DNA from 4 places in the Undibacterium sp. genome. Region 1 is predicted to be linked to each of the others. Evidence: predicted binding sites of a transcription regulator. Region 1 holds the regulator's gene; each other region holds the start of a gene.
The links. Region 1 encodes sigma-54, which starts transcription at its own class of promoters, with help from an activator protein. Its sites were predicted from a motif close to TGGCANGNAANCTGCTTT; they were not measured.
Positions count from the first base shown of each region.

Region 1 (6,243 bases):
AAGGATGAGAGTGTGCCGATTGAATCAGGGCATGCCTTGCGGGATCATTTCTTGAAGCATCCAGAAAAGGATTTTCAGTTTGTGGAATTTCCTGGTGCCAGTCATGGTTTGAGGTCTGGGGACAGGAATGGGGCGCAGGAGTTTGTTGCGGGGTTGGCGGGGTGGTTTAAAGGGGATAAGAAGGCGTTTGAGTTGAGGTGATTGCTGATATGCATAACAGACTGCTCAGCCTTGAATTTAAGGACAATCTTATTGATGTCATTCATGCGCGAATTGAGCAGGAATCTAGTGGCTTTCTTCGCGTGCTGTGAAGTTCGTTAATACCAGAATCGTGTGATTTTACGAATTAGATTTTCAAATATTTTTATGCGTTATTTATGATTGCAGGCCGGTGGTAGACCGGCAGCTACTCCCTTTTCTTGCTTCGCCAAGAAAAGGAAGCAAAAGAAGGCGACCCAGGCGTCGCCGCCCCTGCGGGGTTCCCGTTTGTGCAGTACAAAAAATGGGAAAGTCCGAAAACTCGCTACGCTCAAACATCGGCCTTTCTTTTTCCATTTTCTGTACTGCACAAACGGTGGCTACACATGGGAACTGCAAAAATCAAAAACAACTTCAAAAACAACGTCAATACTACGGTTATGCAAATATCCTGATTTGCGATTGACCAAAAATTTGATCAATCACTCTTCCAAATATCGCAAAGGATGCGCATGCGCAGGCCAGGCCTCGGCAAAGAATCCTGTCACTTGTTCTGCTGTCACTTCAGCCAATGTGGCAGGTGACCAGCGTGGGCTATTGTCTTTGTCCACCACCAGGGCGCGTACGCCCTCAAGCACTTCGCCATGTTTGAAGCAATGGCGTACCATGTTTCTTTCCATGCGCAGGCAGGCGGACACTTTCATGTCTTTGCTGCGGCGTAGTTGTTCTAGCGTGACTGACATCAGCAATGGCGAACGTTTTTGCATGGTGGCCAGGGTTTGCTGGGCGAATTCGCTGTTGTGCTGCTGCAGTTTTTCACAGATGGCTGTAACACTATTGCCCGCGAAGATGTCATTGATGGCGGCGTGTTGCGCAGCCAGTTTGCTGGTGGCTGGATTTGCCTGGTCAGCAAAAGCTGCAGAAAAATCGCGTATCGCCACGCGCAAATCAGTGGCTACGCTTTCACTGATTAAATTCATCATTGCCGGTATTTCTGCGGTGGGAATATAGACATCTGCCAGACCGGCATAAATGGCATCGGCAGCGGTGATGATTTCGCCTGTCAGTCCCAAATAAGTACCAATTTCACCCTCAGTGCGCGACAGGAAATAACCGCCGCCTACATCCGGGAAAAGACCGATATTCACTTCAGGCATGGCCATCTTGGTACGCTCAGTGACGATGCGCAAACGGCAATCTTCCCCCGCCTGCGCGATACCCATGCCACCACCCATGACCACGCCATTCATCAGCGCGATATAGGGTTTTGGATAGAAATGAATCAAGTGATTTAGGGCATATTCTTCTGTGAAAAAATCTTCCAGCAGGGCAGAATCACCTTTGGGTGTGGCCGTGCCAACATCATAGAAAAAACGGATGTCTCCACCCGCGCAAAATGCCTTTTCACTGCTGCTTTGGATAAACACCGCACGCACATTCTGATCATCCTGCCAGGCCAACAAGGTCGTCGTCAGCGCCCTCACCATATCGAGAGACAGCGAGTTCAATGCTTTGGGTCTGTCGAGGGTGATATAGCCTATATTATTCTTGACGGAGGTGAGGACAAATTCGCTCATGATGTTGACTATGCAGGGTAGGGGATGAAGCTGCTATTTTAACTTTCTCAGGCTTGGGCGTCACGGGGTGTCTATGTTTATGAAGAAATAGAGTAAGGGCGGCGTGCTCGTTGCCGTTGCCGTTGGGTTTGACTTTGGGGTTGTAGTTGTTTTTGACTTTCGCAGTTCCCATGTGTAGCCGCCGTTTGTGCAGTACAGAAAATGGATTAAGAAGAGCCGCTGTTTGAGCGAAGCGAGTTTCGGATCTTCCCATTTTTTGTACTGCACAAACGGGCACCCCGAAGGGGCGGCTACGCCTGGGTCGCCTTTCTTTGAATACGTTCTTTGGCGACGCAAAGAAAGTATTTCGGCTGCCGGGCCGAGACCCGGCTTGTATCCATGAAGTGTAATTGTTTTAATCAAAGTATGGCATGCCTTAAACGCCACTGGATTCCAGCCAAAAGCATGCTGGAATGACGGTTAATGCGTGCACGGATTGTCACAGAGCAATCGATTGGAATAATTAAAAGATATTATTTATTTCAAACCACTCACCCAACAAAAAGGACGCCTTCTAGCGTCCTTGTTTTGGATGTCCGCAACCCTGTTCGGGTAAGGACTGGGGTCTTATGAAGCCGATGCCGGATCAGGTATGTGCTTGATAGCGTCGTGCTGATGGTCCTGGATCTTGTCTTTATGCTTGATGACCTGGCGATCCAGTTTGTCTACCAGTGCATCAATTGCTGCATACAGATCATGCGCCAAACTTTCAACATGGATATCTTTACCGCTGATATGCAGGTTAATGTCGGCTTTGTGTCGTTTATCCTTTTCCCGGAGCTTGTCCACCGTCAGGATGACGGCGATATCAATGACCTGGTCGAAATGCCGCCTGATACGTTCTAGTTTGGTATGTACATATTCACGAATTGCAGGAGTTACTTCGACGTGGTGTCCACTGATGGTGAGATTCATACTGTGCTCCTATAGTGATGTTACTTGCTGTAACGATACGCTCTTGGCCTTTATTTGCTTTGAGCTAAATCATATATAGCAATTCAAACCGTGATTACAAGGACTACTTACAAAGATTTACGCAAACTCACTGGGGGGATTTTGAGGGCTTCACGGTATTTGGCAACTGTCCGTCGGGCAATTACCATGCCCTGTTCACCCAGCATGTCTGCAATTTTGCTATCAGAGAGTGGGCTTTTCTGGTCTTCTGCTCCTATCAGCTGCTTGATGAGTGCACGTATCGCGGTGGAAGATGCTTCACCCCCTGTTTCCGTCGCGACATGGCTGCCGAAAAAATACTTCAACTCAAACATGCCATGTGGGGTCAACATGTATTTTTGAGTTGTTACACGTGAGATAGTGCTCTCGTGTAATCCTAGTGTATCAGCAATTTCGCGCAAAACAAGGGGGCGCATGGCAACAGCACCGTGGGTGAAAAAATTGCGTTGTCTTTCAACTATCGCTTGTGCAACGCGCAAAATAGTGTCGAAACGTTGCCGCATATTCTTTATCAGCCAGCGTGCTTCCTGCAATTGTGTGCCCAGCCCAGCCTCACCGCGGTTTTGCTTCATGATATTGGCATACATGCTGCTGACCCGCAGCCTGGGCATCACGTCCTGATTCAGCATGACTTGCCAGCCATTGTCCGATTTTCTGACGATCACATCTGGCACCACATAATCTGATTCATCAACCGCAAAGGCAATGCCTGGCCGGGGCTGGCAAAGCCTGATGACGGTTTGTGCATCGCGCAAATCTTCATCGTCGCAATCAAGAATTTTCTTGAGTTTGGTGAAATCTCTTTGTGCAAATAAACTCAGTTGTGTTTCAACAATTTGCAATGCCAGCCTGCGTGTGACAAAAGCCACTTTGGGCATACGCCTGATTTGCAGGGCCAGGCATTCAGATGGGCTGCGTGCGCCGACACCTGCCGGGTCAAAGCTTTGCAGCATGTTCAGGGCAAAACCAAGTTCTTCTGGCTCGACGGCAAGTTCCAGTGGCAGACTTGCATGTATTTCGTCCAGGGTTTCGGTCAGGTAGCCATTGCTGTCCAGCGCATCGATCATCAATTCGACCAGAGCGCGGTCACGCGGTTCGCGCAAGTTCAGGCGCATTTGCTCCAGCAAATGTTCACGCAGAGTGATGTGGGCGGCACCCAGTTGCGGGCGCCCATCTTCATCATCACCAGACTTGCTGCCATGCTGCACGTCATCAAAGCCCCAGTCTTCTTCGCTGGAGGTAGTGCTGTCGTTGCTGATGACGGTTTCGGCATCAGCCGCCGCAGGTTCGGCGGATTTATCGGTTTCTTCTCTTTGTGTTGGTGCTTCCATGCCAGCATCGGCAGAAGTGCTGCTGGTATTGATGGCACCGTCAGCCAGCAGGCGCACGGCATGATCGAGGGGATCGTCCACGCGTTCCAGCATTGGGTTATCGGTCAGCAGCGTCTCCAGCTCCTGATGCAATTCCAAAGTGGATAACTGCAATAATCGTATTGATTGCTGCAATTGCGGCGTTAAGGCCAGATGTTGTGAGGTACGTAGTTGCAGGCTTTGTTTCATGATGATTCCCGTCACATCCGGAAGTGTTCTCCGAGATAAACGCGACGTACAGATTCATTTTGGATAATGTCGTCAGGCTTGCCGCTGGCAAGTACCGCGCCTTGATTTATGATATAGGCGTGATCACAAATGCCCAGTGTTTCGCGCACATTATGATCGGTAATCAGTACACCTATGCCTCGCTCCTTGAGAAAGCGCACTATACGTTGAATCTCTATGACGGCGATAGGGTCAACACCGGCAAAAGGTTCATCCAGCAAGACAAAGCGTGGATTAGTGGCCAGTGCGCGGGCAATTTCCACACGGCGGCGTTCACCACCCGAGAGAGATAATGCCTGGCTTTCGCGTATTTTTTCAATTTGCAAATCGGCCAGCAGGGCATCCAGTCTTTCTTCTATTTTTTTGGTGCCAAGAAATTTCCCGTCGCTGTCTTTTTGCAATTCCAGTACGGCGCGGATATTGTCTTCGACAGTCAGCTTGCGGAATACCGAAGCCTCCTGTGGCAAATAAGATAAGCCAAGTACGGCACGCTCATGGATGGGCAATTGAGAGATATTCACATCATCAATCGTGATGTCACCCGCATCTGAAGGTACCAAGCCTACGATCATGTAGAAGGAGGTGGTTTTGCCGGCACCATTCGGACCCAGCAAACCAACTACTTCGCCGCTTTTCAAGAGCAGGGATACATCGCGCACCACCTGGCGTGCACCATAACGTTTTTGCAATCCCTTGACGAGCAAGGTACTGGACTTTGCTGTCATCTTAATTAGCCTGCTTTTCTGGTTTTGGTTGCAGGATGATTTTCAAACTGCCCGAGCCATCCACATGCTGGCCACTGGTCGAGTTGGTGCCGATGAAAAAGTCATTCTTGCTATCATAAGACAAGTATTCACCCTCTTGTTCCTGGGTGACTTTTTTGCCTTCCAGATAGCGCACCTTGGCCTTGGAAATGAATTTGACGATTTCTGTACTCTGGTTGTATTCCGCGCGGTCTGCCTCGCCATCCACCCACAGGTCAGGGCCGCCGTCGCGTTTCTGGCGGAAACTGACTTTGCGGTTGCTGCCACCAGTCAGGACGACGAACTGGTCACCATTCGGGGCTTCTGTGACAACGGCGTTCTCGGCTTTGACTACCAGCGTGCCACGCATCAGGGAAACGCCCTTGGACAATCTGCGCACGCTGGTTTTGCCATCACTCTCGCCATAACCGGCTTCGATGATAGTTTCCTTGTTGCTGTCGGCTTTTTCTGCATGGGCAGAGGCGCAAGCCAGGCCAAGAAGCGCGAGGCTGGCAAAGCGTACGAGAGAGAATGGAGTATTTTTCATATGCATGATTGCTTTCTGAATTATTTGAGTGTGCTTGCCGGAGCAGTTTCACGCTTTTTAAGCTGTATGCGGACTTTGCTCAGCAGTGCCAGATGTTGCGTCGAATTATTGGCCAGCATGCCGGTTGCCGTCGATGTTGATTTACCTGTGGTGATAGAGATGGGTTTGTCGGTTCTGACAATATCTTCATCTGGCAATAGCAATAGATAATCCGATTCTACGCGGACAAATTGAGAACTTAAACCCTCTGGCCTTTCCATGCTGACATGGTCGTACAAATGAACTTCGTCATGATCACGCCTGGGTGTGATCAACGATGATTTTTGTGCCACTACCGCGAGGTCAGCACGCAGATGTAGAGGTGGGCGACCCTGATCAAAGCTATTGATTTGCGGGTTGCGGATTTCTATGCTGTCATTGCGAGGCAAATGCACCAAGTTGTCACCAGTGATGTGGTAGTTGGCCTTGCCATTATTTGACAGACGTATGAAATTAAATTTTTCTACATAATAATCTGGCGCTGATCTGGCTGAACTGCGGTTTTGTTCATCGTCGGCATTGCGACGTATGACTTCCATGACCCAGAT
Region 1 covers NZ_JAUXQE010000018.1:21,443-27,685, reverse strand. The annotation lists gene Q8K39_RS08735 (S9 family peptidase) at 1-201, shown strand, start outside; gene Q8K39_RS08730 (enoyl-CoA hydratase/isomerase family protein) at 681-1,775, opposite strand; gene hpf (ribosome hibernation-promoting factor, HPF/YfiA family) at 2,382-2,729, opposite strand; gene Q8K39_RS08720 (RNA polymerase factor sigma-54) at 2,837-4,327, opposite strand; gene lptB (LPS export ABC transporter ATP-binding protein) at 4,339-5,091, opposite strand; gene lptA (lipopolysaccharide transport periplasmic protein LptA) at 5,093-5,656, opposite strand; gene lptC (LPS export ABC transporter periplasmic protein LptC) at 5,677-6,243, opposite strand, start outside.

Region 2 (6,243 bases), on a different contig from region 1:
GCGTAAATAACTTCTTCAGATTTTTCAGATAACTTTCACTGACTCTGACTTCATCACCGTTGCTCAGATGAACATGATGGCTGCCATCAGCATGTACTTTTAAATTGACAATTGCTTCACAACGAACAATGGCGGTTCTGTGCAGACGTATGAATTGATGTGCTGGCAGGCGTGTTTCCATGGCGGTAATAGTGGCTCGGTGCAAGACGACCCGATTGCGCAGGTGAATTTCTACATAATTGGCAGCGGTGCCGAGCCAGATTACTTCATCAAGATTGACGCGCTCAGTGTTACCTATGGACTTGATGATGAGTTGTTGTAATTCCGGGCTGGGCTTGCCAGCATCAAACGCAGCTCTGTCTTGCAGGTAATCTTGTACGGCCGATGAGTTCAAGGCTTTTTGTTTCAGATGCAATAGCTGCAAGGCCCTTTGCAACATGAGATTGAATCTTTCATCATCAAAAGGTTTGAGCAGGTAATCGAGTGCAAATACATCGAAAGCGCTGACAGCATGCTGGTCGTAGGCCGTAATGAAGACGATCAACGGTGCATCTGGCAAGTTGCACAGTTCACGCGCAAAATCCAGACCATTCTGGTCCGGCATTTCTATATCCAGCAATATCAAGTCTACATGCGTTTTTTGCATGAATTCCCTGGCGAGGGCAGTCGAATAGCAACTACCGACCAATTGCCAGACAGGATTACCTGTCAAGACATATTGCATGTTGACGAGTGCTGGCAATTCATCGTCAACCAGTAGGACTTTTTTGAGGCTCATGTTTGTAATGAAGACAAAAGGTTCAGTTTGTATGTTTCATGTCTGCTTCAAAAAAAGCAAAGGAAATTCCAGTATCGCTGTATAGCTATCTGTTGCTGCCGTGGTTTTTAGTGTTGCCCGTGATCCATAAAGGATGGCAAGCCTGTCCCGGCTAGCAGATAAACCCAGTCCGTGACCTTTCTTGTTGCATGTCTGTTTGAACAGTGGGTTGCTGATGCGAAATTCCAGCATATCGTTTTTTCTGGCAAGTTCAATTTGCAGGTGGCAAATTTCATGATTTTGTTCTACTCCGTGGTGTATGGCATTTTCCACTAGTGGTTGAAATAGTAAAGGTGGGCAGGCCAGGTCTTGCCAGGCTTCATTTGCCATATTCCAGCTAATACTGGCTCGCTCACCATAGCGTAGCATTTGCATATCGAGGTAGGCTTTGGTAAACGCGATTTCGTCGGCGACACTGAGCCATTCATGTTTTCCTGAATGAACCACGTAGCGCAACAGCTCACTGAGTTTTTCCAGTGCGCTGGATGCCAGTTGCCGGTCTGCGGTTCTGACAAGTGCGCTGATACTATTGAGTGCATTGAACAAAAAGTGGGGTTTTAGCTGACCCTGCAAAAGGCGCAGTCGCAATGCCAGACTCTCATTGTTTTGCTGAATATAGGCCAGATTTTCTGCCTGACTTTTTAGCCAGAATGCATAGGCGGCTTGCATCAGATAGGAGAACAGTAACAAAGCGGCATCGGTGAAGTAGAAAAAGCCAGGGCGCTTGCTGAGGGCTGCTTGCATGGTGTAGGCAGGATGATTGAGTGTTGTATCCATGAAAACCGCAAGGCCAGACAGTACCGGAAGCCCCAGTACTATAGTCAGGCATGCTGAAAGCAGCATGTCTTTGCTGCTCGGCCAGTTCTCATTTTTTGTTGAGAACGCGATGGCGAAGCCGCAGCTGATTGCAGCCAATAGAATATATCCAGGCAGTATGGTGATGTACTCAAAAGACATCTTCGCATCTGGGCGGGTACGCAATGTGTCTTTGTAAAAAGCCAGGCAATGCAGGCTGGCAATCAATAACCAGATCAACAATGTAAATGCCAAAGTAAGGTAAATGGCCTTGTTGCCAGGCTTATCACCGTGGATTTTCCGTACAGAGTTTGTGATGATACGCATGGGCTGCTTATCCATCCTGATACTCCCCAGCCGGAATGCACATACTGAGATCGATTTGCGCATTATTTTGCGTCATCTCAAGACTGGCCATACCTGCATACAGGATATCCAACCTCTCCCTGATAGCGGCGATTTGTGTCATATCGGGTTCCGCTATTGCAGTCTCCAGTGCGAGGCTGACGTGAAACAGAATCATGCCGGCATTTTTCCTCAGGTTCGCTTGCAAGAGATGGTTTTTTTGTTGAAACATGACTGACCAATGCAGGGCCAGGTCCAGTATTGCATGTAGCAATAAAGGAGGGCAAGAAACGGTGCACCAGTGATACTCAGATAATGTCCATTTGACTTGCAGATACTGGCCATGGCGTAATTCTTGCAAACTCAGGTAGGCTTTTGCAAAACCTAATTCGTCAGCCATTGATGGTTTTTCATCCCCGCTAAAGCGCAGGACATAGCGCAGTAAATCACTAAGGCGGGCCAGGGCCGTGGTCGCAAGACTGCGCTCTGCTACCCGGATAAGATTTCCTATGCCGTCTAGCGAGCTGAGCAGGAAATAAGGTTCAAGTTGACACTCCATCAGAGACAGGCGCAGCATCAGATTTTTTTGACGTAATTCCTGGGTACGCCTGGCTTGTTCCTGGCTGCGCTGCCAGAGAGTAGCCGCAACTTGCATGAAATAAGCAACACTGGCTTGAAAACCCAATAACCACCACCCCATGGCAGCCATGTTTGTCAACATCTGCAAAACAGATGGAGGAGTTTTTTTTCTTGCAAAAAGATAATTGGTGCTAATTTCATAGCAAACTTCCAGCGGCAGAAAGATGCCTATCATCAGCACGTAGATGATCAATAAATGTGTTGCAGTCAGCCAGCGGCTGGGCAAATTTTCGAAGATGATCAGAAGGATGGTACTCAGCAGGATGTAACTTAAGAATGACATCGCACTGAACTTCAACAAAGTACTAAACTCGGCAGGTTTGTTTGCTTTAATAGAATCTACATATTCGGCAAGGCTGAAGAAGAAAATAACCAGCATCCATGCCAGCAGGATGAAGAGAAAATGCTTCCAGTCAGGAAGTTTCCATTTTTTTTGGGGCATCATGGATAGTGCAAGATGTAATGCATGGTCATCCGGGTCGTCTGGCTCGACGCTTATTTTGCTTTATGCGTGGCATATCTGCAATTCATAAAGCAGGAATGATTTGCCAGTTCCATAGAGGTGTTGCTGACTATTGCACAAATTCACAGTGTATCCCAGCAAGTAGGGATCAATTTGGTAAAAGCCGGGATGAAATGGGGCCTGGCCTGCTATCGGTATCTGCAACATCAACAACATCAACAACATCAGCACATTGGCGACAATGGGCAAGACTGCCAGATTGCCAGGTTGACAGGCAATACAGGTAGTTTCTTCGATCCGGGGGAGATATCCAGAGGATATAAGCGTACTACTGCTCATTCGGCCGGCTATCTTTCATGCGCGAAAAACGTGCGTTATCTGGTTTCAATGACGTAATGCACCAGAATGGCTGGATTTTGTATGACGGTAGTGAGGATTTTGCGGGCTTGCTTCAAGAAGTGGCATCAGCCTCGTCGCCACCTAGAGAATTGTCAGTTTTTTATAGCGAAAACCATATTTATGCTTAGTCAAATTGGTGCAGGTTGATAAAAACAGGGTGCACTGCCCTCTCGGAAAATTGAACTGGCATTGCTCTTGCTTAGAGTCTGCGGAGACAAGCAAAGGAGCAGCCATGAAGAAACTCAAGCTAGTGATGGTAGGGAATGGTATGGCAGGTGTGCGTACCCTGGAAGAATTAATCAAGATCGCGCCCGACCTGTATGACATTACCGTATTTGGTGCAGAACCTTATGCCAATTACAACCGCATCCTGCTATCACCTGTATTGGCAGGCGAGCAAACCATCAAAGACATCATGCTTAATGATGTGGACTGGTATGAAGAAAATAATATCACGCTGCACCTGGGCAAGAAAATCGTCAAGATAGACAGGGCACGTCGCCTGGTGATCGCCGAAGATGGCACCCAGACCGAATACGACCGTCTGTTGCTGGCGACAGGCTCCACACCTTTCATGCTGCCTGTGCCTGGCAAGGACCTCAAGGGCGTGATTGCCTACCGCGATATTCATGACACCAATGCCATGATAGACGCAGCCGAAAAGCATACGCATGCTGTCGTTATTGGTGGTGGTCTGCTGGGCCTGGAAGCCGCCAATGGCTTGAAAATGCGTGGCATGAGCGTCTCTGTCGTGCATTTGCCAGGCTGGTTGATGGAGCGTCAGCTTGATCCCGTTGCTGGCAAGATGCTGCAAAAATCCCTGGAAGACCGGGGCCTGAACTTCCTGCTTGAAAAAAATACCGAAGCCATCATTGGAGATGATGCTGGTCATGTGAAATCCATACGCTTTACAGATGGACTGGAAATCCCTGCGCAACTGATCGTCATGGCAGTTGGCATACGCCCCAATACTGCGCTGGCTGAATCTGCTGGCCTGTACTGCAATCGCGGCATTACTGTCAATGACACCATGCAGACCTATGACCCGCGCATTTACTCTGTAGGCGAATGCGTCAATCATCGCGGCACAGTGTATGGTCTGGTTGCACCTTTGTTTGAAATGGCCAAGGTTTGCGCCAATCACCTGGCGAATTTTGGCATAGGCCGTTACCAGGGTTCAGTCACCTCCACCAAACTGAAAGTGACAGGTATCGATCTGTTTTCTGCTGGTGAATTCATGGGCGGCAAAGACACTGAAGAAATTATCTTGTCCGATCCCATAGGTGGCGTCTACAAGAAGCTGGTGGTGAAAGACGACAAGCTCATCGGTGCCTGCCTGTATGGCGATACCGTCGATGGCAGCTGGTATTTCAAGCTGCTGCGCGAAGGCAAGAATATTTCAGAAATTCGTGATTCCCTGATGTTTGGTGAATCAAATACAGGTGACGTCGGCCATGAAGGCCACACCAAGGCTGCCGCCATGCCGGACGAGGCCGAGGTCTGCGGCTGTAATGGTGTCTGCAAAGGTACGATCGTCAAGGCTATCAAGGAAAAAGGCCTGTTCACGCTGGATGATGTGCGCAAGCATACCAAGGCATCGGCATCTTGCGGCTCCTGTACTGGCTTGGTAGAGCAGATCATCATGTTCACTGCGGGTGGTGATTATTCGACTGCCTCTAAAGTCAAACCCATGTGCGCTTGTACTGATCATAGCCATCAGCAAGTGCGTGATGCCATCAAGGCCAACAAGCTGTTGACAGTATCAGGTGTACAGGAATTCATGGAATGGCGCACACCTAACGGTTGCTCCAGCTGCCGCCCGGCCATCAATTATTATCTGATTTCTACATGGCCACGTGAAGCCAAGGATGATCCACAATCACGCTTCATCAATGAGCGTTCCCATGCGAATATACAGAAAGATGGTACGTACTCCGTCATCCCGCGTATGTGGGGCGGCGAGACCAATGCCAGCGAATTGCGCAGGATTGCCGATGTCGTCGATAAATTCAAGATACCGACAGTCAAGGTCACTGGTGGTCAGCGTATCGACTTGCTGGGCGTGAAGAAAGAAGACTTGCGCGCTGTTTGGCAAGATCTGGGCATGCCATCCGGCCTGGCTTATGCCAAGGGTCTGCGTACCGTGAAAACTTGTGTGGGCAGTGAATGGTGCCGTTTCGGTACGCAAAATTCCACCCTCATGGGACAACAACTGGAACGTGAACTGGCACGCATGTATGCGCCGCACAAGGTCAAACTGGCCGTGTCCGGTTGCCCGCGAAATTGCGCAGAGGCAGGTATCAAAGACGTTGGTGTGATTGGTGTTGATTCTGGCTGGGAAATTTATGTCGGCGGCAATGGCGGTATCAAAACCGAAGTCGCACAATTCCTGGTCAAACTGAAAACCCATGAAGAGGTCATGGAATACACCGGTGCGTTCCTGCAGTTATATAGGGAAGAAGGATGGTATCTGGAACGCACTGTGCATTACCTCGCCCGCGTCGGTCTTGATTATGTGAAGAAGATTATCCTGGAAGACCATGGTCGTCGCAAAGACCTGTATCAGCATCTGCTGTTTGCGCTGGAAGGTGAATCTGATCCATGGCATGAACCAGAAAAAGCTCAGGTCGACACCCGCCAGTTTGAACGCTTGCCAGCATAACGCCATTTTTTGAGAGGAAAAAACATGAGTCAGGAATGGCAAGTTATTTGTCGCGTTGATGATATCCCCGTATTGGGCGCGCGCGTGGTTGCACGTGCAGCCAAGCCGGATGTGGCTATCTTC
Region 2 covers NZ_JAUXQE010000010.1:221,370-227,612, forward strand. The annotation lists gene Q8K39_RS06630 (LytTR family DNA-binding domain-containing protein) at 1-778, opposite strand, end outside; gene Q8K39_RS06635 (sensor histidine kinase) at 815-1,939, opposite strand; gene Q8K39_RS06640 (histidine kinase) at 1,947-3,041, opposite strand; gene Q8K39_RS06645 (hypothetical protein) at 3,102-3,398, opposite strand; gene Q8K39_RS06650 (hypothetical protein) at 3,416-3,586, shown strand; gene nirB (nitrite reductase large subunit NirB) at 3,691-6,120, shown strand; gene nirD (nitrite reductase small subunit NirD) at 6,145-6,243, shown strand, end outside.
Region 2: nirB (nitrite reductase large subunit NirB) is a predicted target of sigma-54. The motif match lies at 3,643-3,660, and genes of this name have one in related genera.

Region 3 (6,243 bases), on a different contig from region 1:
TCAGATAATCTTCACGCTGCAAGCTCAGTTGCAAGGCATGATGTATGGAATGCAGGCCAGAAACATCGCGCAAGGCGACAATGTAGTGATCAGTAGAGGTCTGTGAAATATTTTCCAGTGCAACCAGTTTGCCATCACGCGTTCGATAAGCCGACATGCGCATGTTTTCCGATTCCTCAGCGTTCGGACTTTTCATGCGCACACTATTATCCAGCGACAACCAGCCAAACAAGGCACGGTCGTCGTCGTCATCCGCCTCGCGCCCCAGCAAGCTATTGGCTAACTGATTCGCTTGCAAAATCTGCCCGCTGGCGTCGGTCAACAACAAGGCTGTTCCCGCGTTCTGGAAAACCTCTTCGTACTGCGCATGGCTGACTTCCAGTGCTGCACTGGCCTGGCGGTAACGTAGTGCTGAAACGTCCAGCTCATGCAAGACCCGAAAAACAGCCAGGGGCACACAGGCATTGAAGAACAGGAATAGCAGGGATTGTATATAAGTATTGCTGGCTGGCAGAGTGATATCAAATCCGGGTATGTTCAGCAACGGCCGGTTCAGCAAAAGCAAGAGAAAAGGCAGGACATTGAAAGCCATCAGCCCCAGGGCCAACCGGGTGCCAAAGAACAAGCGGGCAATAATTGGCGTGGTATAGATAAAGATATAGCCAAACTTGGCAATCTCGTAGTGATTGATCAGGCAAACGATGGCAAATGCAGACGCGTACACCGTACCGATGAGTATGGCGGCGCCAGCACGTAAATGACGGGATGAATAGTACAAACCCAATGCCAGCACAACATAGAAAAAGCCGACCACCCACAGCACCTGATAAGCACCAACTGCGATTGCGTCCAGAGAACTGTGAATCGCTACTGCCGCCTCCAGCACAAAGCCAGACATCAAAATGATACGTAGTGCACTTAATTTCCATGCAGCGTGCTCAGCAGGCGTTAATGCACTTTCATTAAAAAAAAGCCAGCGAAACATGTCATGTAATCAAAAAAAGAAACCAGAAGCTGTTGCCAAAAAACGGTCGAATACATGAACAATTATGCAACTATATTAAGCAGAAGCAATGAATTCACTATCAGGTATTTCTTGCCAATTTTACATCAACAGATTACCGTGAACCTGCAAAAAAATGTTTCCAAAAGGATTATGCATTCTCTCATAGATTTAGTTTAATTCTGCACATATTGTCACAATTAGCCGCATAAAAAATGAAAACTAATTTTCTTTTGGCAAATTGATTAGATATTTATATTTCATATTGCTGAAATTTTGGGTATGACAAACCTGTGCGCATTTACCTGCAGAAACATTGCTTACCAATGCCGTGTAAATGAGAAAACAAAAGCTTACTCTTGAGAAAGAGTAAGCTTTTGTTCTTGCCTAAGACTCAAGCCGCATCATGCGCAGGATGGGATTGACGGTGATATAAAAATTCCAATACTTCAGTACGGTAGGCTGCATATTTTGGATTTTGCGCCAGTGCCACCCGGTCGCGCGGCCTTTCCAGATCCACGTCCAAAATTTCACCTATGGTTGCCGCAGGACCATTGGTCAACATGACGATTCGGTCAGAAAGCAAGACTGCCTCATCCACATCATGCGTGACCATGACCACGGTTGATTGAGTCTTTGCGACAATCTTCAGCAATTCATCTTGCAAGTGCGCACGCGTCAGCGCATCGAGAGCGCCGAATGGTTCATCCATCAATAAAACTTTTGGCTCTATCGCCAGTGCGCGGGCGATGCCCACACGTTGCTTCATGCCTCCAGAAATTTCATTCGGACGTTTTCTTTCTGCATGCGTCAAACCTACTAGTGACAATGCTTGCATGGTACGCTTTTGCAGTTTCGTGCCATTCTCCGTCGCGCCAAACACACGCTCTACTGCCAGAAAAACATTTTCGTAGCAAGTCAGCCAGGGCAATAAAGAATGGTTCTGGAACACCACGCCACGTTCTGGTGATGGACCAGAAATTTCCCTGTTGGCACACAACAAGGTTCCAGAACTGGCCGTCGTCAAGCCAGCAAGCAAATTCAACAGCGTCGATTTACCGCAACCAGAATGACCTATCAAGGTAATGAACTCGCCCTTTTTGACATTCAAATTGATATCGCGCAGCGCATGAAAACTACCCTTCTTGGTATTGAAGATCATTTCAACCTGATTGATCTGCAGGTACTTGTTGTCGCTTTCATTCATGATCATGTCCCCACATCTTCGTAAGTAAAGGCGCGTGCTATTGCCACCAGTATTTGTTCCAGTATCAGCCCCACCAGGCCAATGACGACAATGGCAATAATGATGTGCGGAACGTTCAGATTATTCCATTCATCCCACACCCAAAAACCTATACCCACACCACCCGTCAGCATTTCAGCAGCGACAATGACCAACCATGCCGTACCTATCGCCAACCGGACACCGGTCAACATATATGGCAACACTGAAGGTAGTAAGATGCGGGTAATGATTTTCCATTCAGACAAATTCAACACACGGGCGACATTCATATAATCTTGCGGCACACGCTGTACACCGATCGCTGTATTGATGATCATGGGCCAGATCGAGCATATAAAAATAGACCAGATCGCCGCCGGGTGGGCCGACTTGAATACCAGCAAACCGATAGGCAGCCATGCCAGCGGTGAAACTGGTTTTAGGAGACTGATGATGGGATTAAACATGCCGGATAAAAACTTGAAACGGCCTATCAAAAAGCCCAGCGGTATACCCACTGCCGCAGCCAGGCCAAAGCCGACTGCCACGCGCTTCAGAGAGGCATAAATATTCCAGCCTATGCCCTGGTCATTTGGTCCCTTTTGGTAAAAGGGATCAGAAAATACCTTGATGGCTTCCTGTAAAGTCACCCATGGTGAAGGGAAAGTCGCATTCTTTAGCGCAATGATTTCCCATATCAGTATCAGCATGCCTATGCCAAAAAAAGGCGGCAACACACTCAGAAAAAAAGGCCGGAAAGAGCGTGGTTTTTTTTCGGCTTTGGGTTTGATTGCCTTTATCACTTTTACTTCCGTCCCTGTTGCTGTTGCGCTGGCGGTATCGTCTTTTGCAGATATTGCTCCATGTACCAAGGTATTCATCACGACTCCTTATGCCTTGATTTTGAAAGAAGCTGCATAGGCAGCCGGATTCTTGCCATCCCAGACCGTACCGTCCATGAACTTGCTGCTGCGCATGGGATCTTTTGGTACCGATACTTTGGCCATGGTCGCTGCATCCTTGTAAACGTCGATACGGTTGACTGCCTTTGCCACCGCCAGATAATCCGGATCGGCCTTCAGCAGACCCCAGCGTCTGTGCTGGGTCAGGAACCACATGCCGTCCGACAGATAAGGGAAATTCACAGCACCATCGTTAAAGAACTTCATGTAGTTCGGATCGTCCCAGGTCTTGCCCAGGCCATTTTGATAGCGTCCCAAAATACGCTGATTGATGACATCGACAGAGGTATTCACATAGGATTTATCCGCAATGGTTTCTGCCATCTTGCTCTTGTTGGACAAGGACGCATCTATCCAGCGGCTGGCATCGAGTATCGCTGCCACAACTGCGCGTGCAGTATTCGGATACTTCTGTACGAATTCCGAAGTGGTACCCAATACTTTTTCAGGATGGTCTTTCCAGATATCTTGTGTCGTCGCTGCAGTAATGCCTATGCCATCAGCGATCGCCCTGTGATTCCAGGGTTCACCCACGCAATAGCCATCCATATTCCCGACCCGCATATTCGCCACCATTTGTGGTGGCGGCACAGTAATAACCTTGGCGTCTTTCATGGGATTAATGCCATGTGCAGCCAGCCAATAATAAAGCCACATGGCATGAGTGCCTGTGGGGAAGGTCTGCGCAAAAGTATATTCACGTTTATCGGTTTGCATGAGCTTGGCCAAGCCTGCGCCATCAACCGCACCTTTGTCGGCCAGTTTTTTAGACAGGGTAATGGCCTGGCCGTTATTATTCAGCGTCATTAACACAGCCATGTCTTTTTTATTCCCGCCTACACCCAGTTGCACGCCGTATATCAGGCCATACAAGACATGGGCGGCATCCAGTTCACCATTGACCAGCTTGTCACGCACACTGGCCCATGAAGATTCTTTGCTGGGGATAATCTTGATACCGTATTTTTTATCAAAGCCGAGTACCGATGCCATCACCACGGATGCGCAATCAGTAAGCGGAATAAAGCCGATATGTACTTCTTCTTTTTCTGGTTTATCTGAACCTGCTGCCCATACTCCACCTGTACTCAAGCCCATGATGCCTGCTCCACTTGCCAGTGCAGCAGTTTGCAAGAAACTGCGACGTTTGAAATTCGGTTCATTTTCTTCCTGCGTCTTGCTGAGATTGATAGAAGTTTCCTGATTCGACATGTCTGCACTCCAGCGTAAGTGGTATCCATAATGAAAAAAGGTATCGTCCCACAACGGTAAAACCGTATGGAAAGACACCTTTGTCTGATGAGGTGACCGCCGTTAGTCAGACTCACTTTGTTCGTTAGCACCAACTTTGGCACTGCTTTTGGTTTAGCAATTGCCGTGCCAACTAAATCAACTAGATTTGTATCCCTTGGCCAGCCCCGAGGAACAAAGTTCCTCGAAATCTCGCACCCAAATGACGCAATGCACCATTAACACGCACAAGTCTGGCTCAGCCGCCCAGCAAATCAGCCACATCAAGCATGCGCTGCGCCAGATCAACCAGCTTGAGGTTTTTTTCCATGGCTTGCTTGCGCATTTTTTGATATGCCTCGTTCTCCGACAAATGATGACGCTCCATCAACAAACCCTTGGCGCGCTCTATCGTCTTGCGCTCTTGCAGCTTGGCCTTGGTATCAGATAATTCGCTGCGCAGCTTTTGATCGGCATTGAAGCGTGCCATCGCAACATCCAGCACAGGCTTGATACGTTCCGACTGCAAGCCAGCAACCACATAGGCAGAAACCCCGGCTTCCATGGCGGCCGCCATATTGGTTTGGCTACCGTCTTCAGTAAACAAGACGATGGGACGTGGGGCATCGCGGGTCAGCATGACCATGTGTTCGAGTACATCCCGCGAATCAGATTCGGCGTCAATGATGATCATGTCGGGCTGCAACTGGGCGATGCGCTCACTCATATACATGTCACCGGGAATGACGGCGATGATGTTATAACCCGCTTGCAACAAGCCTATACGCAAGGCGCGCGAACGCGCCAATTGCGCCTGAGCGTCCTCAAGCAATTCATCCTCGCTCTGGATAACGGTATTCACAACCACAATCCGCAGACTGGGAGAAGTTAATGTTATCGCATTGTTATTATTTGCTTTGCTGCGCATTGATGGCCCATGCCAGATATAATTACGTTATACGAGTCTTAGCAAGAATCGCTCCAATCTTCGGTCCTGGCATGTAAAGAAACCACGTATTGCGTTCTTGCTCGCAGGTGCAATGACTTACACCCTCTATGTAGAAACAAACATGATAGTTCTCGGCGTTGAATCCTCCTGTGACGAAACCGGTCTTGCCCTGTACGACACAGAGCGTGGCCTGCTTGCACATGCCCTTCACTCACAAATCGCCATGCATCAGGAATATGGCGGCGTCGTGCCAGAACTGGCCTCACGCGATCACATACGCCGTGCCCTACCCTTGCTCACCGAAGTTCTGAGCAAGGCAAACCTCAATAAGCAAGCCATTGATGCGATTGCCTATACCCAGGGGCCAGGCCTGGCGGGTGCACTCCTGGTCGGTGCTTCAGTGGCATGTGGTCTGGGAATGGCGCTGGATAAACCCGTGCTGGGCGTCCACCATCTGGAAGGTCATCTGCTGTCCCCCTTATTGGCCAGCCAGCCACCTGAATTCCCTTTCATCGCCCTGCTGGTATCCGGCGGACATACCCAATTGATGCGTGTTGATGGCGTTGGTCGCTATCAATTGCTGGGCGAAACCCTGGACGATGCTGCCGGTGAAGCTTTTGACAAATCAGCCAAATTGCTGGGCCTGTCTTACCCTGGCGGCCCGGCGATTTCACGCATGGCAGAATTTGGTGATCCGGCAGCCTACCAATTCCCGCGCCCCATGCTGCATTCGAAAGACTTGAACTTCAGCTTCTCTGGCTTGAAGACAGCGGTACTGACGGTCGTCAAAAATCAACCCGCGAATATCTGTGAGCAGGATAAAGCCAATATTGCGCGTGGCTTTGTCGATGCCATCGTCGCCGTGCTGACG
Region 3 covers NZ_JAUXQE010000043.1:109,703-115,945, forward strand. The annotation lists gene Q8K39_RS23655 (bifunctional diguanylate cyclase/phosphodiesterase) at 1-985, opposite strand, end outside; gene Q8K39_RS23660 (ABC transporter ATP-binding protein) at 1,398-2,210, opposite strand; gene ntrB (nitrate ABC transporter permease) at 2,213-3,112, opposite strand; gene Q8K39_RS23670 (CmpA/NrtA family ABC transporter substrate-binding protein) at 3,122-4,291, opposite strand; gene Q8K39_RS23675 (ANTAR domain-containing response regulator) at 4,683-5,351, opposite strand; gene tsaD (tRNA (adenosine(37)-N6)-threonylcarbamoyltransferase complex transferase subunit TsaD) at 5,494-6,243, shown strand, end outside.
Region 3: Q8K39_RS23670 (CmpA/NrtA family ABC transporter substrate-binding protein) is a predicted target of sigma-54. The motif match lies at 4,559-4,576, and genes of this name have one in related genera.

Region 4 (6,243 bases), on a different contig from region 1:
GGCCACAGCAGCTTTTACTTTTTCCAATATCTTGGCATCTGAGCCTTCGGCAATGAGTACACCGACCACACGACCTGCCAGGGTGGCTTTCATTTTATCGATCAATCGCAAGGCTGGTGATACGGGCAAATCCTGTACTGTTACCATGGTGGCAGGTGCCGCGGGTAACTCCTTGATGCCCAGGCCATGGGCCAGGCGTTGTGCCAGTTCTTCATCGATATGCCGCATATGACCGACCATCGCCAAACGTATATGCGGATGCTCGACTTTTGACAATTCAAAGACCAGTGCCGCAATAATATGTGCTTGCTCTGTTTCGTCCTGGCTGGCAAAAAATTGACGTGCCTGGCTGTAATGATCTGCAAAACTTTCAGGGCGTATCCGGCCTTTGTCACCTGCCACAGGCTCTGCCACGCTGTTAAAACCTGTCAATGGCTGTTCGCGTGGCGCGTCCTTTGCCAGCGTGTTTGGCTCATACGCAACCCTGCCTGTAGGGCGCGCCATTTGCATATGACCATCACGCTGGTGATTGGCCAATGGACACTTTGGTGCATTGACAGGAATCTGGTGAAAATTAGGTGAACCCAATCTGGACAACTGCGTATCGAGATAAGAAAATAAACGCCCCTGTAATAATGGGTCATTGGAGAAATCAATGCCGGGGACTATATGCGATGGGCAAAACGCCACTTGCTCTGTTTCTGCAAAGAAGTTATCTGGCCACCTGTCCAACACCATGCGCCCTACGACAGTCAGTGGCACCAGTTCCTCAGGTATGAGCTTAGTGGCATCGAGATGATCAAACGGGAATTGATCTGCTTCTTTTTGCGTGAATAGCTGCACCGCCAGTTCCCATTCAGGGAAGTCGCCTGCAGTAATGGCTTCAAAAAAGTCACGCCTGTGGAAGTCAGGGTCAGCACCGGCAATTTTAACTGTCTCATCCCAAATGGTGGATTGCAACCCTGCTTTTGGACGCCAGTGGAATTTCACGAAAGTGGCTTCTCCATCCGTGTTAACGAGCCGGAAAGAATGCACGCCAAAGCCCTCTATCATGCGCAATGATCTTGGCAGTGTGCGGTCTGACATGATCCACATCACCATGTGCATGGCTTCTGGCGTCAGTGAAATGAAATCCCAAAAGGTATCATGTGCAGTTGCTGCTTGCGGGAAGCCACGATCAGGTTCCATTTTTACGGCATGGATAAGATCAGGAAATTTAATGGCATCCTGGATAAAAAAAATTGGAATGTTATTGCCTACCAGATCCCAATTACCTTCGGATGTATAAAATTTGACTGCAAAGCCGCGTACATCCCTGGGTGTATCAGCAGAACCAGAGCCACCAGCTACTGTAGAAATGCGTGTAAATACCGGTGTTTTGAGGCCAACTTCAGTCAGGACTTTAGCCGTGGTATATTTTTCCAGCGAATGCGTCAACTCAAAATACCCATGCGCGCCAGTACCACGCGCATGCACGATACGCTCAGGTATACGTTCATGATCGAAATGGGTAATTTTCTCTCTTAAGATGAAATCTTCCAGCAGCGTCGGTCCTTTGACACTGGCTTTCAGGGAATTTTGATTATCTGCAATGACGAGACCTTGATTGGTCGTCAATTCTGGATCAGTTTTCCCAGCAATCTGATGTAGTTCCCCCCCATTGCCAATCAAGCTTGTCGTCAGATTTTTTGCAGCCTTGATTTCGGCTGGGGCTATGCTCGTGTTAGTTTTAGACATGATAGGCATTCTACAAAGGATCGATTTAGACGCGATGAAAATCAGGCATTGATCAGATGAACGCTTAATTTTTACTACTTTGACGATAGACCAAAATAACGTAATCATTTGTTCGGAAGCACACATACAGATCAAAGATTACATAGAAATTACGTATTATTTTCTATGATTTTTTTCGGGACTTTTCGTTTCAGGTTTAAAAAAAGCGGACTGCTTTTCGCAGTCCGCTCTTGCAATAAAAATTTCCTATTGCTCTTACAAGAAGTCAAGAAACACTTGCCTCGGATGTTGACTTGATATCCTCGGCTTCCGCTTTTTTGTAGATGTCTTTTGCGATATTGGCCTGATCAGAATTATCGGTATGAACTGAGATTAGAACATTGCCACCGCGAATCTTCCCGTCATACAGTTTTGCTTCATATTCAGGGATGCCCATACCGACCAGGCCGCCTATGATGCCCCCGGCAGCGCCCACCAATGCAGCACCACTCAAGGCGGCCATGATAGGTCCTGCAGCGATGAAAGGCCCCACGCCAGGGATTGCCAGCGTACCTATACCTGTCAACCAGCCCAATATTGCACCTACCCCCATACCAGCCGCCCCCCCAGTGGCAGCACCCTCAGGCAATTTGGTATTTTGCTCGTGTGCAAAATCACGTGTACCAGTCTGGTCAGGAAACAAGACTGAGATATCACCGCTGGGAAATCCTGCAAGTTTCAAATTATCGACAATAGTTTCTGCCTGAACACGATTTGTTGCGATACAGTAGATTGCGGTTTTCATTTGTATTCCTTAGAAAAATTTAATTGCTGGCATTACTTGCTTGGCATACTTACCCAAGCTCAGTTGGTTTTAACATCCAGTGAATTATTAATGGAACTCACACCTTTGACAGCCTGGACAATTTTTTCGACTTTCAATTTTTCATCTGCAGTTTTTACCGGGCCGCGTAAAGTAACATTGCCTGTATCCACCATAATCTTGATGTTATGCGCCATCAAAGACAGCGATTTGTCATGCACGACCGAGCGCCTGACTGCGGCAAGAAGAGTGCGATCGTCTTGCGTAGTGAATTGATCTTCTGGTGTCTTATTCCCGGCATATTTGTCACGGCTATTGATCGCCGAATTATCGACATTCGATGCGCTCTTGCCCTCAGTAACCACTGGAGGAACCGGGTCCGCTGCAAGTCCTGTAACTGGCATCGCGACAAAACACAATAGCGAGACAACCCCCATCCGATTAAGTATCCGTCCCATTCATCTCTCCTGATTAAGTCCGTTGCGGACAAGTAGCGATAGATTAAGAAAATTAGTCCGCTGCATCTGTGCGGTAGGTCACACGCAAGAAAAATCATGCACATAGAATTTGCATGCGTCAGAAAACCGACCCGAACTTCAGATATTATTGGCGCCATTCCTTGACAAAAAGATTGCCGCACGGACGCTTATTTCAAATGCCATGGGCAATGAAGCAGTCGTTCAAGTAGTGGGATGGAATGTTGCCTGAACGCTGACTGGCAGTCAGATTTCTCTTACCAATCAAGTTGCTATTGTCCGGTGTTTAATGTGCTGAATTCTATTTATTGCGACAGCTCTTCTGAACTATAGATGCCATCATTTTTCTGCACTGCTGGTGCGATTGAGAAAGTACACAAGCAGTTTGTCTTTTCAGGATAGTTATCAAGAGAAATTTTATTTGGTTTCCATTGTTCAACGAAAAATAGAAACCTGCCTGCGCTCAGCCAACAACAAGATGTTCTGTGTATTGCAGTGACGACATGCATTTAAAATATGGAAGAACACAACAAAAATTTTCGGCCCTTGTATTCTTTCAGCTAGTGGACTATCGCGAGCATTTGCAAGGCAGCCTCTGATACTTATGTATGATCCCATGCCTTTTCAGCTGAGCCTTGATGAAAATGAGTATTATACTATTGTCAATATAGCCACCTTGATGTCGCACCAAAATAGAAGACATTCATTTTCCATCGTTTGAGAACAACAAAAAAACCACGCTACGGTTAGCCACAATGTGATCTGGCACGTTTCTTGATATGCTGTATTGGAACCGTAACCAAGAGACTAGAACATGGCCAAGTTTTTCAATGAAATGCACGCCTATGATGCCGGTGCGCAGGGCGGAGAATTGACGCGGGAACATTACCGCGAGTTTTGCAACTGGCTGGCGCAGCAGCCCGCCGAGAGGTTGAAGCGCAAGCGGGCCGAGGCTGACCTGAGCTTTCGCCGGGTGGGGATTACCTTCGCCGTGTATGGCGATGATGCGGGTACGGAGCGGCTGATCCCGTTTGACATTATCCCGCGCATTATCCATGCGGGTGAGTGGGCGCAGTTGCAAAAGGGACTGGCGCAGCGGGTGCAGGCGCTGAACATGTTCATTCATGATATTTATCACGACCAGAATATCATCAAGGCGGGCATCATCCCGGCTGAGCAAATCTATAAAAATGCCCAATATCGGCCTGAAATGCAGGGTATTTCAGTCGCTTCTGACATTTATGCCCATATTGCTGGTGTGGATATTGTGCGGGCTGGCGAGGGAGAATTCTACGTGCTGGAAGACAATTTGCGTGTGCCATCTGGCGTGTCTTATATGCTGGAAGACCGCAAGATGATGATGCGGCTTTTCCCTGAGCTGTTTGCGCGTAACAAGATTGCGCCGGTTGATCATTATCCTGACATGCTGCTGGATAACCTGCGCTCAGTTGCGCCTATGGGAGTGGATAACCCTACCGTAGTCGTCATGACACCGGGCATGTATAACTCAGCCTATTTTGAGCATGCCTTCCTGGCCCAGCAAATGGGTGTGGAACTGGTCGAGGGCCAGGATTTGTTTGTGAATGACAATGCGGTCTTCATGCGCACTACGCGTGGCCCCAAGCGGGTGGATGTGATTTACCGCCGTATTGATGATGATTTTCTTGATCCGCTGGCTTTCCGCCCTGACTCTTCTCTGGGTGTGCCGGGCTTGCTGTCAGTCTATCGCGCTGGCCGCGTGACGCTGGCGAATGCGATAGGCACAGGCGTGGCAGATGATAAATCGATCTATCCATTTGTGCCGGACATGGTCAAGTTTTACCTGACGGAAGAGCCTATCTTGAATAACGTGCCGACTTACCAGTGCCGCAAGCCCGAGGACTTGTCTTATACGCTCGCGAATCTGGGTGATCTGGTGGTCAAAGAAGTGCATGGCGCTGGCGGCTATGGCATGCTGGTGGGCCCGGCTTCGACCAAGGCGCAGATAGAAGATTTTCGCCAGCGTTTGCTGGCCAAGCCCGATGGTTATATTGCCCAGCCTACCCTGGCATTGTCGGCCTGCCCGACCTTTGTTGAGAACGGCATCGCCCCGCGCCATATTGATTTGCGGCCCTTTGTCTTGTCTGGCAAGACCATCTCCATGGTGCCAGGAGGCCTGACGCGGGTGGCCTTGCAGGAGGGTTCGCTGGTGGTGAATTCTTCACAGGGTGGCGGGACGAAAGACACCTGGATATTAGAAAATTAAGTCGGGAGAGAGATATGCTAAGCCGTACCGCTGATCATTTGTTCTGGATGGCGCGCTATACCGAGCGTGCTGAAAACACTGCCCGTATGCTGGATGTGAATATCCAGACCTCAATGTTGCCACAGTCTGCTGAAGATGCTGAGCGCGGCTGGCGGGCCATGCTGGGTATCTCTGAATTGCAATCTGCCTTTGACCATCAATATGGTTTGCTGACGAAGAAGGATGTGCTGGACTTCATGGTCAGGGACCCGATGAACCCGTCCTCCATTGCCTCCTGCCTGAAAGAAGCGCGTGAGAATGCACGTGCAGTGCGCGGTACGCTGACAACCGAGGTGTGGGAAACCCAGAATGCCACCTGGCTGGACATGCAAGATAATTTGTCGCACACGATACTGGAAAACGACCCCAGCCAGTTTTTTGAATGGGTCAAGTACCGCTCGCATCTGTCACGTGGCGTTACGCTGGGCACCATGCTCAAGGACGAGGCTGTGCACTTTATCCGTCTGGGCACTTTCATCGAGCGCGCTGATAATACGGCACGGATACTGGACGTGAAGTTCCACGGTGCCAAGGAAAACGGGCGCGGCAATGACAGCCTGCAAAGGGATTTTTATTACTGGGCGGCGCTGCTGCGCTCAGTGTCCGGCTTTGAGATTTACCGCAAGGTCTACCGCGATGTCATCACGCCTGAGCGGGTGGCAGAATTGCTGATGCTGCGTGGTGATATGCCACGTTCCTTGCTGGCCTGTATGGACGAAGTGGTCGCCAACCTGAAAGAGGTACGTAATGATGTGTCTGCCGACACTGAGCGTTTTGCTGGTAAGCTGCATGCAGAATTGCAATTTGCCCGCATTGAAGAGATTTTGGCAGAAGGTTTGCATGACAATCTGACGCGCTTCCTGGAAAACATTTTTGACCTGGGTAATCGCGTCAGCCGCGATTTCCTGGTGCCGCTGGCAGCTTGAGAAAACCATATCATGCAA
Region 4 covers NZ_JAUXQE010000032.1:20,633-26,875, forward strand. The annotation lists gene Q8K39_RS16160 (catalase) at 1-1,737, opposite strand, end outside; gene Q8K39_RS16165 (hypothetical protein) at 2,003-2,521, opposite strand; gene Q8K39_RS16170 (BON domain-containing protein) at 2,581-2,997, opposite strand; gene Q8K39_RS16175 (circularly permuted type 2 ATP-grasp protein) at 3,830-5,260, shown strand; gene Q8K39_RS16180 (alpha-E domain-containing protein) at 5,275-6,225, shown strand; gene Q8K39_RS16185 (transglutaminase family protein) at 6,238-6,243, shown strand, end outside.
Region 4: Q8K39_RS16175 (circularly permuted type 2 ATP-grasp protein) is a predicted target of sigma-54. The motif match lies at 3,779-3,796, and genes of this name have one in related genera.